Regions from separate parts of the Sinobaca sp. TMA16-18 genome, predicted to be linked through region 2. Evidence: riboswitches for the same ligand, from Rfam matches in the RefSeq annotation. Region 2 holds a riboswitch; the other holds the start of a gene.
What was found. A riboswitch is a leader RNA that binds a small molecule or an ion and turns the genes downstream of it on or off. The one in region 2 is predicted to bind S-adenosylmethionine.

Region 1 (7,950 bases), on a different contig from region 2:
CTTAACGGCTCATCGTATTTGGTCAAGGCTTCATCGAGGTCTTTATAAAGGCCCTCTTTTGTCCCCTCTACGATATATTCAGCCAGTCTGTCTTCCAGCGAAAGATTCTGCTCGACCGTTTTCTTTTCTGCTTTTTTCCCCCGGTAGTGAGCTGTGAAATCAGCAAGAGTCTGGTCTGACGTTTCAAAAAGCAGTTCTTTTGCCATCGTTTTCTCTTTTTCCGGAATGCTCGCAAAACGCTCGAGCTTTTCCGTGTTAACGATAGCATAATCCAGTCCGGCATTTGTGCAGTAATACATAAAGGAGGCATTAAGCACTTCTCTTCCCACAGGTGGCAGGCCGAAGGAAACGTTGCTTATACCGAGTATAGTCAGACAGTCCGGAAGTGCCTTTTTAATTTCTTTAATCCCGTTAATTGTCGCTTCGGCGGAGCCGATGTACTGAGCGTCTCCGGTGCCGACCGGGAAAACGAGCGGATCAAATATAATATCTTTCGGATTCATCCCGTATTGGTTAACGAGAATGTCATGGGAGCGTACGGCTACTTCCACTTTTCTTTCCGTCGTAACGGCCATTCCTACTTCGTCAATCGTCCCCACTACTACAGCGGCTCCAAACTTCTTTAAAATCGGTACAATATCTTCAAAGCGCTCTTCTCCGTCTTCGAGGTTGATGGAGTTAATGATAGCCTTTCCCTGGGAGTACGTAAGTGCTTTTTCAATAACCGCTGCATCCGTGGAATCAATCATAAGCGGCACCTTTACTTTGTTAATAACGTGGCTTAAAAAGACTTCAATATCATCCATTTCTTCCCGGTCCGGGTCAGCCAGACACACATCAATAACGTGGGCGCCTTTTTTCACCTGCGCCCGTGCAATTTCTGAAGCTTCTTCAAATTTGCCTTCGTTGATCAGCCTTTTAAATTTCTTGGAGCCGATAACGTTCGTACGCTCCCCTACGAAAAGCGGACGCATATCTTCTTCGTATACAAGCGGCTCAATGCCGGACACGACATGAGGATGTCCTTGTGAAGGCGTACGCGGTTCAAATTTGGTTAACGCTTCACGCATTACTTTAATGTGCTCGGGCGTCGTGCCGCAGCAGCCGCCGACTACATTCAGCCAGCCTTTCTCAGCAAAGCCTTCCAGCTTTGTCGTCAGGGATTCCGGTGATTCATGGTAATGTCCCTCTTCGTCCGGCAGTCCCGCATTAGGATAACAGTGGACATACGTCGTCGAAAGTTCGGACAGAGAGCGCAGGTGATCTCTCATGAATTCAGGTCCGGTTGCGCAGTTTAACCCGACAACAATCGGGTTCATATGCTCTATTGATATATAAAAGCTTTCCATGGATTGACCGGCAAGCGTCGTGCCCATCGGCTCAATCGTTCCTGAAATCATTAATGGCAGTTCAATACCAAGCTCCTGCTGGGCCTGCTGAATGCCTAAATAGGCCGCTTTCACGTTTCTAACGTCCTGGCTTGTTTCCAGCAGAAATAAATCCACTTCGCCTTTGATCAGTCCGGAAGCCTGCTCCCGGTATGTTTCCGTCAGTTCTTCAAATGTTGTTCCTCCGGTTACAGAAAGGGATTTTGTCGTCGGCCCCATGGCACCGGCCACGTAACGCGGAAAATCTTCTGTCTCTATTTCTTTGACAGCGTCTTTCGCAAGCTTAGCTGCCGCGATATTTAACTCTTCCGCCTTATGCTGCAGGTCATAATCTGCAAGAACAATGCTCGTGGCTCCAAACGTGTTCGTTTCAATAATATCCGCGCCTGCTTCCAAGTAATCCCGGTGAATTTTTTCAAGAACATGAGGTGCGGTCACATTTAAATACTCGTTGCAGCCTTCGTATTCTTCTCCACCGAAATCATCTGCGGTTAAATCAGCGTTCTGCAGCATGGTTCCCATTGCTCCATCTAAAATGAGAATAGATGTTTTCAGCCTGTCCTGGATTGCTATTTTAGGCATTTGATTCCCTCCACTCTGTTCACTTGCTTTTTTCTTCTGTTCGTACCGCTGCTTTTTCTCTAATGTATTCGGTTAAACGGCACGTAATATCATAACGAAGAAATGGAGTAATTAAATAAATGCCGTTAAAATATTCCATCGCTTCGTCGATAAGCGTTTTCGCTATTGTGATTCCTTCTTCCGCTGCAAGCCCGCGGTTCTCCCCGCATGCAGACATACTTTGGCGGATCGAATCCGTCAGCTTAATGCCGGGCACTTCATTGTGTAAAAATTCAGCATTCCGGCTGCTGACTAAAGGCATGATGCCAATATATACCGGTACGTCCATATGTTTTGTCGCTTCATATATTTCTTTAAACTGGCCTTCTCCGAAGACCGGCTGGGTCATGAAGTAATCGGCGCCGGCGGTGATTTTCTTTTCAAGCCGCTGTACAGCCCGGTCTACATTCCGAACATTGGGGTTAAATGCTGCTCCTACGGTAAACGTCGTATTCTGGCCGAGCGACTTTCCGGAAAAAGATAACCCTTTGTTCATTTCTTTCATTAAATGAATTAAGTCAAAAGAGTTCGCATCATATACGGAGGTAGCTCCGGGAAAATCCCCGACTTTCGTGGGATCGCCGGTTACGGCAAGAATATCATGAATACCGAGAGCATTAATTCCCATCAGGTGGGACTGGAGGCCGATAAGGTTTCTATCGCGGCAGGCGACATGAAGCAGCGGCCGGGCCTGGGTCATGCTTTTAACGAGTGCTCCCATTGCCAGATTATCAATCCGGGGACTTGCCAGCGAATTATCCGCCATCGTAACGGCGTCTGCGCCGGACTGATACAAAGCCTGGGCTCCTTCCACGAACTTGGACGTTGCCAGCTTCTTAGGCGGATCCAGCTCCACGATAACCGTAACGGATTGCTTTGCTTTTTCTCTCAGGTTCGGCTCGGTCGACGGAGGTTCTACGACAGAGAATTGTCCCGCTTTCTGGGCAACAGCCTGCGCCGTCCTTGTTTTTGGGGCTGTATTTTTAACAGCTGCAGCTATTTGAGCGATATGCTCCGGCGTTGTACCGCAGCACCCTCCGATAATGCCGATTCCCTGATTTTGAAAATCAAGTGCTTTTTCATAAAAATAGTCCGGATTTGACTGATACACAAAGCGCCCATCATCGATGTCCGGCAGGCTTGCGTTAGGATGCACCGCATACAGCGTCTGTTCGTCAAGCGGTGTCATCTCCAGTGACCGCAGGATGTGATACGGTCCCATACGGCAGTTTACTCCGACAGCATCCGCTCCGGCTGCCGTCATTTGTTTAAATGCATCGCCAAGCGGAAGCCCGCTGTGCATAACACCTACTTCACCGAGCGCCACCTGGGCAATTACAGGCAGATCTGTTTTGCTTTTCACAAGCTTAATGACCGCTAAAATTTCCTGGAGGTTATAGAACGTTTCCAGAATAATTCCGTCCGGCTCTGCTTTCAGCAGGGCATCCAGCTGTTCGGAGAAAGCGCTGCTTATCTCTTCTTCGCTTTCCTCAATTTTCTGGAGCCCTTTTATGCCTCCTATTGTAGCAAACACGAAAGCCCTGCCTTCCGCAGCCTCCCTGGCTGTTTCAACGCCAAGTCTGTTTATATCGTCTGTTTTACCTTCCAGCTGATATTTAGCAAGCTTGATGCGGTTTGCTGCATACGTATTGGTCTGAATAATATCAGACCCTGCTTCTACATATTCTTTATGGATGTTTTTAATTAGACCGGGATTTGAGAGATTTAATGCTTCATAGGAGCCGCTGTATCCTTTTTCGTATAGATACGTCCCCATTGCCCCGTCTCCAATTAACATACGTTTTGAATATTCCTCTGCCAAATTCACTGCGAGCCACTCCCCTGGTTCGTGATTTTCTTTTACAGGCGGTCGAGCGCCTGCTCTAAATCTGCGATAATATCTTCTTTATTTTCAATACCTACAGAAAAACGAAGCAGCCGGTTGCAGACGCCGTTGGCAATCCGGACTTCCTCCGGCACATCCGCGTGTGTCTGTGTGGCTGGATACGTCATAAAGCTTTCCACACCGCCGAGGCTTTCTGCAAATGTGACAAGCTCGAGTCCGCGCAGAAGGGCGTCGACCCACTGCTCGTTTTCAATCCGAAAGGAAAGCATGCCGCCTTTTCCGGTATACAATACGTCCGTTACTTTTGGATGTGTTTCCAGGAACTCTGCCACTGCCCGTGCATTTTCAGTATGTTTTTCCATACGCAGGGACAGTGTCTTCATCCCTCTCATCAACAGCCAGGAATCCATGGGCGACAGAATCGTTCCCATGCCGTTATGAAACGCTGTAATCCGGGCGCTGAGCTGTTCATCTTTTGTAACGATCAGGCCGGCAATAATATCATTATGGCCGCCGAGGTATTTAGAGGCACTGTGTATAACGATATCGGCTCCCATATCAAGCGGACGCTGGAGAATTGGTGTGTAAAACGTGTTATCCACAATCAACCAGAGGCCGTGTTTTTTGGCCAGTTTAGACATTTCAGAAATATCTGCTTCCTGCATTAATGGGTTTGTCGGTGTTTCAATAAACAGCGCTTTCGTACGGTCTGTGATTTTTTGTTCAAAGGCTTCTATGTTTCTCGGGTCCCCATAAGCAATCGTAATACCCCAGTTTTTCCATCCTTCTTCAAAAAGCCGGTACGTTCCCCCATATAAATCCTGGGAAGCAAGAATTTCATCATCCTTGTCAAAAATGGCAAACAGCGTTTGGATTGCTGCCATTCCTGAGCTCAATGCGTATCCTTTTGCCCCGTTTTCCAGTCCGGCGATAGCCCGTTCCAAAATGTCCCTTGTAGGATTTCCGGTACGGGAGTAGTCAAACCCTGTCGACTCGCCCAGCCCTTCGTGGCGAAAAGCGGTGGACATATGAATAGGAGCGCTGACGGCTCCTGTTCTTGGATCTTCTTTGTTTCCAATTTGTACTAAATTTGTTTCAATGTGAAATTTCTTATCCATTATTGTCACCCTTTTTTGCAGCTGATTACTATATAGTGGCCGGCATATCCTGATTTATCATTCCGCTAAAAGACCTTCCTCTAAAAGTAAGAAGAAGGTCTGCGATTTATAAGAGCACCTCTTCTTATCTCTCGGGCATCTTCTGCCCGGCGGATTTAGCACCTGACCTGTATAGGCTGGTTGCTGAGACTTCATAGGGCCTGATCCCTCCGTCTCTCTGGATAAGAAAGCTTTATTTATATAGTTGTGTAGTAAAACCTTACAAGATTAACGATCGAAATGCAATCAAATTGTGTGAATTTGTTGAATTTATTCAGGAGCCGTGTCTACATATAAATGGCTGCTGTTGCCGCAGATACAGCGGACAAAACCAGTCTGCACCGTGCCGTCTTCTTTTCTGCTTCCCTTTAAAACAAATTTCTCCCCGCACTGCGGGCATCGTATGACGACGCGATATCGCTTTTCCTCTATCATAGGCCGTCTATTCTCCTTCCATCTGCTCAAACCTTTTTCCGGTTTCCTGTCTTCTTACAGCTGTCCACCATAAAAGAAACCCTAAAGGCAGCATGGGGTAGACTATGTACTGCCGGTCGATTAATAATAGCAAATCGTACGTGCCGTGTAAAACGAACGGGACCGTCAGACCTAAAAACAAAAACATTTTTCTTACAGTACCTTTCAAAAAAGACGCTTTCCCTATATAATATCCCATAGTACAGGCAAACAGAGCATGACTGGCTACCGGCAGAAACGCCCTTCCAAACGCTATATCCACGCCATACGCTGCAAGGTAAAGAATGTTTTCTGCTGCGGCAAAACCGAGTCCTACAGCAAGCGCATAAAGTGTCGTATCATAAATGGAACGAACACGGATAAAAGGAATAACGGCGGCGCATAGAATAAACCATTTAAAAAATTCCTCGAGCAGCCCGGCATATAAAAAGGCCTGAAAGAAAACCGAAGCCTCCGTTCGTGTCTCTTCTGTAAGCGCATATTGTACGGTTACAATAGGAAACACGAGCAGCATGCCGATGAGAAAAGCACGGGCCGTTTTATAGAAAGAACGGGACGCGGTTTCCTGGGTTAAATAGTAGTAGCTTAGAAATGCAATCGAAGGCGCAAGGGCCGCAGTTATGATAGCAAACACTCACGCATCCGTCCTTTCCTGCTCTGTAATTGACCGATTAACCATAAATAGAAAAGAGGTACTGTCATGAAGCGGATTTTAACCATACATACCGGAGGCACGATCTCCATGAAAGAAGACAAACAGACTGGAAGTGTAGCACCCGGCGAAAAAAACCCGCTGGATCAGTGGCATGAAGAAGCAAAACAGGTGGCTGATATTACTGTTATCCCTTTCTTTCATCTTCCTTCACCACATATCACTCCGGAAAATATGTTTGAACTGTCGTCTTTTATTAATGAAAAACTGGCTGACCACTTATATGATGGGATTGTTATTACGCACGGAACGGACACGCTTGAAGAAACCGCCTACTTTCTCGATCTTCTTCACCAGTCCCCAATCCCCATTATTCTGACAGGTGCTATGCGTTCAAGCAATGAATTAGGGGCAGACGGCCCTTACAATTTTCTTGCTGCGATAAGAACAGCTTCTTCAGAACAGGCCAGAGGTAAGGGGGTGCTCGTTGTTATGAATGATGAAGTTCACTCTGCAATCAACGTAACGAAAACACACTCTTCCAATGTGGCTACATTCCAAAGTCCTCAATTTGGCCCAATCGGGCTCGTCACGAGGCGCGGAATCCTTTTTCATCACACCCCCTCCGCCAGAGAGCAGTTTTCTATCTCCTCTTTAACGAAAAAGGTGTTTCTGCTTAAGGCATACGCCGGCATGGAAAGAGAAACAATCGATTTGCTTGAATCTGCCTCCCCTTCCGGACTTGTGCTAGAAGCATTCGGCCAGGGTAACGTACCGCCGGCTATCGTGCCGGCAATAGAAGCGCTTATAGCAAGAAATATTCCCGTAGTTTTAGTATCAAGGTGTTACAGCGGCATCGTCCAGGCTACCTATGAGTATGCCGGCGGAGGCATGCAGCTTAAACAGAAGGGAGTTATCTTCTCAAACGGGTTAAACGGCCAGAAAGCGCGGCTTAAATTAATGATTGCCCTCGAAGCAGGAATCACCGGAACGGATCTTACCGATACATTTGAAAGCTGGCCGTCATAATGACGAAGGCCAGCTTTCTTTTTCTTTAATATGGGAGGCAATCTGTGCGCCGTGCCATCTGCCGTTTTCAATAAAAATTTCGTTTGCATTATCCCCGGCTGCTATAACGCCGGCAATATACAGACCCGCAACGTTTGTTTCCATCGTCTCCTGGTCGAAAAAAGGCCGTCCTGCCTCTCCGTTAAGAACCCCCGCCTTTTCAAGAAATGAATGATCCGGGTGGTAGCCCGTCATCGCAAACACAAAATCTGCTGGAAGCCGCTGCTTTCGTCCGTATTGTATATACTCCACGGCTTCTTCTGAAATAGCCGTTACGTCCGCTTCAGAGAGAAGATTAATTTTCCCCTGCCTGACAAGCGAATCGAAATCCGGAAGAATCCATGGTTTCACGTGCTCGGAAAAGGAACTGCCCCGATACAGAACGGTTACAAAAGCTCCTGCTTTTTCAAGCGCCAGCGCTGCATCAACGGCAGAATTTTTTCCGCCTATTACAGCAACATTCCGATGAAAATATGGATGGGCTTCTTTAAAGTAATGGGAAACATGCGGGAGGCTGCCTCCCTCAATTTCCAGTTTGTTCGGCTGCCCGTAATAGCCGGTTGCAATAATAACGTAATCCGGCCTGTACTGTTTTTGTATACCGTTCATAGTGTATGACGACACGAGAAAGCTTTCGGGTTTCTTTTCAATCGAATGCACGGTTTCATACGAATGAATGCGGAGGTTTTCCTGCTCTACTACGCGCTTGTAATACACTAAAGCTTCCTGTCGTGTCGGCTTTCG
Region 2 (7,950 bases):
CTCGCCTTCAGCAGGAAGAACCGCGCCTTCGTATTCATCTTCAATAAATGACTTCACTTCATCGGAATGAAGTACATCCACCAGCGTCTGGATTTCTTCACGATCTTCGTCGCCGCTGCGTACCGCTATAATATTTGCGTAAGGATTGTCCTCTGCGCTTTCAATAGCGATAGCGTCTTCGCTAGGGCTCAGGTCGCTGTCGAGTGCATAGTTGGAGTTAATAAATACGGCATCGCCTTCGCCGTTCTGGTAAGCCTGGGGAAGCGTCGCTGCTTCTACATTGGCACTGAACTGAATGTCTTTTGGATTTTCTGCAATGTCATCCAACGTTGCTTCAATGCCGGCATCTTCTTCCATTGTAATAACGCCTTCGTCTTCAAGCATGCTCAGGATACGGCCGTGGTCAGCAACAGAGCTGCTCATGATCACTTCAGCACCTTCAGGCAGTTCCTCGAGGCTGTCATAATCCTGGGAATATACGCCCATTGGCTCTATATGAATTGCACCGGCATCGGCGAAGTCATAGTCATTTTCTTCAATCTGCGATTCAAAGTAAGGCACGTGCTGGAAATAGTTAGCGTCAATTTCCTCTTCTGCGAGTGCCTGGTTCGGCACGATGTAGTCGTTAAATGTTTCAATCTGCAGGTCCACGCCTTCTTCTTCAAGTTGATCGGAAGCAAATTCCAGAATTTCTGCGTGAGGTACGTTGGAAGCACCTACTGTAAGCGTCGTTGGTTCTTCTTCGGAACCTGATTCTTCGCCGCCTCCGCAGGCTGCCAGTACAATTGTTAATGATAATGCTGAAAGCATCCAAACCTTTTTCATTTTACTTTCTCCCCTTTTATCTTTTATCTATTCTGTATATAATTCTGTCGCCAATCCACTGCAGGATCATAACAATCACGAGAATGGCGGCAGTTGCTACTAATGTGACATCTGAATTGTTCCGCTGGAACCCTTCCCGGAAAGCAAGGTCACCAAGGCCGCCGGCTCCGATAACACCAGCCATGGCCGTATAGCTTACAAGCGTGATAGCTGTAACCGTAATACCGGATATCAAGGCAGGTAGAGATTCAGGAATCAGGACCTTAAAGATAATGTGCCACTGATTAGCTCCCATCGACTGCGCAGCCTCAATGACTCCTTTATCAACTTCGCGAAGGCCAATTTCTACAAGCCTTGCATAAAAAGGGGCTGCCCCTATTACTAAAGCAGGAAGCGCCGCGCTCGGGCCAAGCATCGTTCCGACAATAAAAGTCGTAAACGGAACGAGCAGAATAATTAATATAATAAATGGAATGGAACGGAAGACGTTTACTATTGCCGCCGCTGCCAGATGAACCGGGTTATTTTCCCACATGTTCCCTTTGTCCGTCATATAAAGAACAAGACCAAGCAGAACACCTAAAATAAAAGTGGCCAGGACGGCCAAAGCACTCATATACAGTGTTTCAACCGTGGCTTCCCACATGTTGTCCCAGTTTACATTTTCAAATAGTTCATTCATGAGCTGTCATCACCTCTGTCTGGACCTGCTGCTCTTTCAAATAGGACAGCGCATGGTCGAGCTGTTCCTGGTTTCCTTTAAGCTGCACGAATAACGTGCCGTAGCTTCCATCCCTTGTCTTGGAGACTTTGCCCTGCAGAATATTGACGGAAACGCCGCATGTCAGGATAAGATCTGTCATGATAGGCTGCTCCGCTTCTTCGCCGAGAAAAGAAATTTTAACAATAGGATTGTCGTCACCGGTCTTCATTAATTCCCGGATTGCTTCCATCGTTTCTTCCGGCTCGGTAATCTGTTTGACAAATTCTTTCGTCATTTCTTCACGGGGCTGTCTGAACACATCCAGAACCTGCCCTTCCTCTACTACTTTTCCATTCTCCATTACAGCAACGCGGTTGCATATTTTCCGGATTACGTGCATTTCATGAGTGATCAGCACAATGGTCAATCCAAGCTTTTTATTAATATCCGTTAACAGCTCGAGAATAGAATCTGTCGTTTTAGGGTCAAGCGCAGACGTTGCCTCGTCGCAGAGCAGTACTTTAGGGTTGTTCGCAAGGGCTCTCGCAATGCCGACACGCTGCTTCTGGCCTCCGCTCAGCTGGGCCGGATACGCATCTTCCCTGCCGCTGAGACCGACAAGTTCTATTAATTCGTTTACTCTCGCATCTTTGTCTTTTTTTGAATGCTTCGCTATTTCCAGTGGAAACGCTATGTTCTCCCGGACCGTTCTCGACCAGAGCAGATTAAAATGCTGAAAAATCATGCTGATTTCCTGACGTGCCTGCCGAAGGGAAGCCCCCTGCAGATCGGCCATGTTTTTATCTGCAATAATAATTTTTCCAGATGTCGGTTTCTCAAGCATATTCAACAGACGGATGAGCGTGCTTTTTCCTGCGCCGCTGTAGCCGATAATGCCGAATATTTCTCCTTCATCTATCGTTAAGTCTATATTGTCTACTGCCGTTATATCTCCATTGGATGTAGAAAATATTTTCGATAGTTTCTCTAGTGTTATCATATGCCCACCCTGTTTCTTTTCTTTATTAACCTTACTTATCATACCAGATAACTTGGTCTTAGAACAGAATCTTTATTCAGCTAAAAAATACGTACTCCCTTATTTAACCATAAGAAAATACCCTTCAGCTTTTATCATAAGCAGAAAGGGCTCGGTTCATTCCTTTCTCTCATCTGCCAAAGCGGATGCTTCGCAGGAATTGGCACCATTTCATTACATGTAATGACGGTTGCCGGGCTTCAAAGGGCCAGTCCCTCCACCTCTCATGATAAGAGTGTTTCATATGTAGGTTATTGAGTACAAATCGAAGCTTAGCATGGGACTGCCCGGGTGTCAAATCATTTGCCGGGGCTTATATATCACTGCTCTGCGGGACTTTTCTAAACACGAGATAGAAATAAATGGACCCTGTTAAATAGAGAGCACACGTTAACGTAAATACCCATGCCCATCCATAATATGGGCCATATAGGAGTACAATCGACGTCGATACCGGTCCCATTACAGCCCAGCCCAGCTGAAATACCATCTGCCCGATAGAGTTGGCAAGGCCTTTAATATTATCCCCTACGCTTCTCATCATTAACGACATCTGGATCGGGTTCCCTGCGTTCATTAAAGCCTGACGGAATAAAAAACCGATAACCGCAAACCAGATATTCTGCGTGTAGGCGGTAACAAGCAGAAACGGAAGCGAACTCAGCTGTAAAATAACTACCGCACGTACTTCCCCGACTTTCTGGACAAGCGTCGGGCCTATCATAAATGCTACAGCCGTCATACCCTGCCCTAAAGCCAGGATCAGGCCGACGGCGGTATAACTTACGTCAAAGCGGTCGGTAAAATACAAATTCAGGTACGGAATAACAAGTCCGGAGCCGAATCCGATAATCATCTGCGCCACGGCAAACAGGGCAATCATTTTGATACCGGCCCGATTTGTATGTAAAATTTCCTTAAAAGAGCCGGCACCGGTCTTCGTTACCGTCAGCCTGCGTTCTTCTTTAATTTTCAATACCGGAAATATAGCAGCAAAACTTAAACAGGCTCCTGTCAGCAGAGTAAGACGCAGGCTCTGCAGAGCGGAAAAGTCGAGCAGCATCCGGGCGCCGTCACTCATCAGTCCTCCCATGCCATTTCCTATGACGTTCGCCACCATAATTAATGCAAAATTAAAGCTGAATAAATGGACGCGCTGCTTTTCCGTGGAATTTTCAGCCAGCAGCGGAATGGAAGAAACCTGCACAAAAGACATAAACGCTCCTGTTAAAAACGCTCCCGCCAGCAGCAGGCCTTCTGCTTCCACGACGGAACGAAGAAACAGACTCACCCCAAGCATAAGGGCCCCGGCCATAATAACTTTTTTCCGCCCGATACGGTCGCTCAGCAGGCCGGCAGGAAGCAGTGCAATCGCTGTAGCCGTTGCCTGGGCCGCGATCACCCGTCCGTTTACATCATCCAGGTACCCGAGTTCTCTTATGTAGTAGTTATACATAATCATAAAGACTCCCATGCCCATGTTGGAAAGCACGGAAGCGATTAAGAACAAACGTACATTTTTATTGTAATGCTTAAATTGATGAGTCCATTCCCTCGCAATACCCTTCATGATCAGAGTGCCTCCGTTTTATTTCGACAACCGAATGAAATTCACTCCTTTTAATATATAGAACATTGCCGAAAAAGAAAAGAGGGTAGTTTATTTCAAATAAAAGAAGCCCGCCTCTGCTTTAGAGGCGGGCTTCTTATGTAACCGTGATTTACTCTGCGCTTACCATTTTCTCGTAAGCTTCTGCAGACATTAAGTTATCGATCTGGCTGCTGTCGGATGGTTCTACAACAATCATCCAGGCCTTTTCATAAGGAGATTCATTTACAAATTCCGGCGAATCGTCCAGGGTTTCATTCACTTCAACAACCTTACCGCTGATAGGCGCGTATAGTTCAGAAACTGTCTTTACTGATTCTACACTTCCAAAAGGTTCATCTGCCTGAACTTCGTCTCCTACTTCCGGCAGTTCAACAAATACGATGTCTCCAAGCTCAGACTGGGCAAAGTCTGTAATGCCGACTCTTGCTTTTTCTCCTTCGGTCTTTACCCACTCATGCTCCTGTGAATACTTCAATTCCGTTGGTACGCTCATTATTCATTCCTCCAGTTTTCATTATCTTTACTGTTTCCACGTTTCCTCAAACAGCGCTTCTTTAAACCCTAATGTAACCTGGCTCCCATCTGTTACGATAGGCCTTTTTATTAGCATACCATCTGAGGCGAGAATATCATATAGTTCCTCGTTCTCCGCTTCTTTCACTTTATCTTTGAGGCCCAGTTCGCGGTATTTCTTTCCACTCGTGTTGAAAAATTTCTGGATCGGATACCCGCTGAGGTGATGAAGTTTTTTAATTTCTTCTGCTGAGGGAGTAGATTCTACAATATGATGCTTTGTAAATGGTACCTCCTGCGATTCCAGCCACTTTTCTGCTTTTTTGCAGGTGCTGCAGGCTGGATAGCTGTAAATGTCCACTGCCATGTTATGCCTCCTTTCTTCTACTTGTTAGTATAGCTTATCTTTCTTTCTGGTTGGACTCAATAATTAACAGGCTTAATAAGAGTCCACTCTCGTATATTCTACGGTCTCCGCATCCGGGAAAGCATCCAGGTTCAAGAAATAAAGATGCCCGTCCTCTCCACCATGGAAAGTAGTCACTCTCGAACCGTCTCCAACCGTCATAACATAATACCGGTTGCCATCCGCTCCGGTTTCCCAGGCCTGTTCGTAAAATGTAAAGCTGTCACGGGTACCGCCGTTTTCAATCCCATATTGAATCAGTTCTTCTACCAGCTGTTCCTCCAAAGTTATTGATTCTGTATCCGGCACAGCATCTGTTTCCGATTCGGAGTCTGCTTCTTCTGACGCAGATCCTGTATTTGATTCACTGCCGGATTCCGTTTCATTTCGTTCGTCGTTCGGTTGATTTTCACTTTCTTTAAATGACCCATTTTCTAATTTGCCAAAAAATATTTCACTTGATGGCTGTTTCCACAAAAGCCTATCACTTTCTAATAGTTCTATGATAAGTGTAGATCCTGTTCCATAATCTACATCTCCTTCTGCTTTTATTACTCCATCATTTATGTCGATAATTTCATAATTGACTTCTGTTTTATTAGAATGAAAATCATCATCGTATATAACTTGAAATGTATTATTATCATTGCCTAATTTAACCTCAAAAAAAATAAAGTGTCCTGTTTCATCTTCTAAATTCAGCCATTCCCCTTCCAATCCAGCCAATTCCTCATGTTGTATGTCCTCTTTTTCTTCTTCTATCGTTTCTTCAGTTGATGGTTCCTGCTCCTCCTCCAGGGAAGCTGCCGTCTCATCTGCCTGTTCCTCTTCGCTGTTTTCTGCTTTTTCTTCAGTGGCAGGCTCTTCTACTACTTCTTCCTCTGTTTCCGGTGCAGCCTCTTCTCCCTCTGAAATCTCTGCACTTTCTACTTCTTCCGCTTCCGGCCCTGCTTCTTCCTCCGAGCATCCAGCTGCTAAGATGACAAGTAAACCAGCCGCCATTATCATCTTTTGGTTCATCCCCCTCTTCATTCAACCATTCCTCCCTTTTCGTTATCGTATATTATATACATTTTAACGAATTTTTACTTTTATGTAAACACAAAGTAATAGGTACATAATCATAAAAAGATTTTTATGTATAAGCATTAAAAAAAACGGACAGAAACTCTGCCCGTTTTCTTTTTATGCATTTTTAGATTACATAGCGCTCTTCTTTAAGCACCTTTTCTGCGATACTGCGCTTAATGCGGATCACGTCTGTCGGCGTGTGTCGCGTCAGTTTACGGAGAATGGAGAGCATCGTGCGGAGCGAGTCTCCTTCTTCCATATGAATAATGGATTCTTTAGCATGGGCTTCAATACGGTTTACTGCCTCCTGGCAGAACACCTGAGTGAGCATGATTTTCATGTTTTCTTTTTCGGCTCCATTTTTGTTCATCGCTTTCTCTGTGCGGAGAATCGCGGATTCCATGGAATAAATATCGCTTACGATATCAGCCGAGTTAAAGAGAAGCTCCTGCTCCTGGTCAAGCCCTTTGCCATATTTCTGAGCAGCACTCCCCGATACGAGAAGAAATACTTTTTTGAGATTTCTAAGAAGCATTTTTTCCTGTTCGAGCGGCTCGGATCCCGGCTCTTCCGGCATCATTGACATGATTTCGGACTGAAGCTTTTTGGCTTCTTCTAAAAACGGAAGCTCGCCTTTCATCGCTTTCCGCATAATCGTGCCTGGTACAAGCAGGCGGTTGATTTCGTTCGTGCCTTCAAAAATACGGTTGATTCGGGAATCGCGGTAGGCGCGCTCTACTTCGTACTCCGCCATAAAGCCGTAGCCGCCGTGAATCTGTACCGCTTCATCTACGACATAATCGAGTGTTTCCGATCCGTAGAATTTATTCAGGGAGCACTCAATCGCATATTCAGCAATCGCCCCCGCTACTTTTCCGCCATCTTCCTGTTCCGCTTCGCTCAGCCTGCCGAGCTGCTCTTCGAAAAGACCACCGGTGCGGTAAATGGAGCTCTCCAATGCATACGTTTCTGATGCCATCGTAGCAAGCTTTTCCTGAATGCCTCTGAAAGAAGCAATCGGCACTTTAAACTGCTTGCGCTCGTTCGCGTACTTGGCAGACAGCTCAATTCCCCGTTTGGAACCGCCGACGCAGCCGACGCCAAGCTTATAACGGCCTACATTCAAAATATTAAACGCAATAATGTGGCCGCGTCCTGCTTCACCGAGCAGATTTTCTTTCGGTACGTGGGCATTATCCAGAATCAAGGTTCTTGTAGAAGACCCTTTAATACCCATTTTTTTCTCTTCCGGACCTGTAGATACCCCTTCGATTTCCCGATCTACAATAAAGGCGGAGAAATGCTCGCCGTCGATTTTGGCATACACAATAAAGACGTCGGCAAAGGCGGAGTTTGTAATCCATTGCTTCTCACCTGTGAGCTTATAGTGGGTCCCGGCATCATTTAGAACAGCGGTTGTCTTTGCACCGAGGGCATCGGAACCGGAGCTCGGCTCTGTCAGCGCGTAGGCTGCAATTTTCGTGCCTGTCGCCAGATCCGGAAGATACTTGGCTTTCTGCTCTTCATTGCCGAAAAACACAATTGGAAGAGAGCCGATACCAACATGCGCTCCCTGGCTCAACGAGAAGGAACCGGCACGCGAGAATTTTTCTGTAATAAGAGTGGAGCTGATTTTATCAAGGCCGATGCCGCCGTATTTCTCCGGAACATCCGCGCCAAGCAGGCCGAGTTCCCCCGCCTGGGTTAACAGGCGGCGGGAGACGTCAAACTGATGATTTTCCAGCTTTTCTGTTTCGGGCACTACTTTTCCAACCACAAAG

Region 1: it holds a riboswitch for S-adenosylmethionine, as region 2 does, so the genes downstream of both, AC5W14_RS06965 (methionine biosynthesis PLP-dependent protein) here and AC5W14_RS03700 (methionine ABC transporter ATP-binding protein) in region 2, are expected to answer to the same signal.

Annotation. Positions count from the first base shown of each region.
Region 1 is NZ_JCAKFM010000003.1:145,921-153,870, forward strand. It holds gene metH (methionine synthase) at 1-1,970, opposite strand, end outside; gene AC5W14_RS06960 (bifunctional homocysteine S-methyltransferase/methylenetetrahydrofolate reductase) at 1,990-3,837, opposite strand; gene AC5W14_RS06965 (methionine biosynthesis PLP-dependent protein) at 3,870-4,973, opposite strand; SAM riboswitch class I at 5,095-5,201, opposite strand; gene AC5W14_RS06970 (hypothetical protein) at 5,283-5,447, opposite strand; gene AC5W14_RS06975 (PrsW family glutamic-type intramembrane protease) at 5,455-6,120, opposite strand; gene AC5W14_RS06980 (asparaginase) at 6,187-7,167, shown strand; gene AC5W14_RS06985 (YpdA family putative bacillithiol disulfide reductase) at 7,162-7,950, opposite strand, start outside.
Region 2 is NZ_JCAKFM010000001.1:722,989-730,938, forward strand. It holds gene AC5W14_RS03690 (MetQ/NlpA family ABC transporter substrate-binding protein) at 1-825, opposite strand, end outside; gene AC5W14_RS03695 (methionine ABC transporter permease) at 842-1,507, opposite strand; gene AC5W14_RS03700 (methionine ABC transporter ATP-binding protein) at 1,500-2,528, opposite strand; SAM riboswitch class I at 2,695-2,803, opposite strand; gene AC5W14_RS03705 (MFS transporter) at 2,881-4,137, opposite strand; gene gcvH (glycine cleavage system protein GcvH) at 4,289-4,672, opposite strand; gene AC5W14_RS03715 (arsenate reductase family protein) at 4,700-5,059, opposite strand; gene AC5W14_RS03720 (hypothetical protein) at 5,132-6,118, opposite strand; gene AC5W14_RS03725 (acyl-CoA dehydrogenase FadE) at 6,294-7,950, opposite strand, start outside.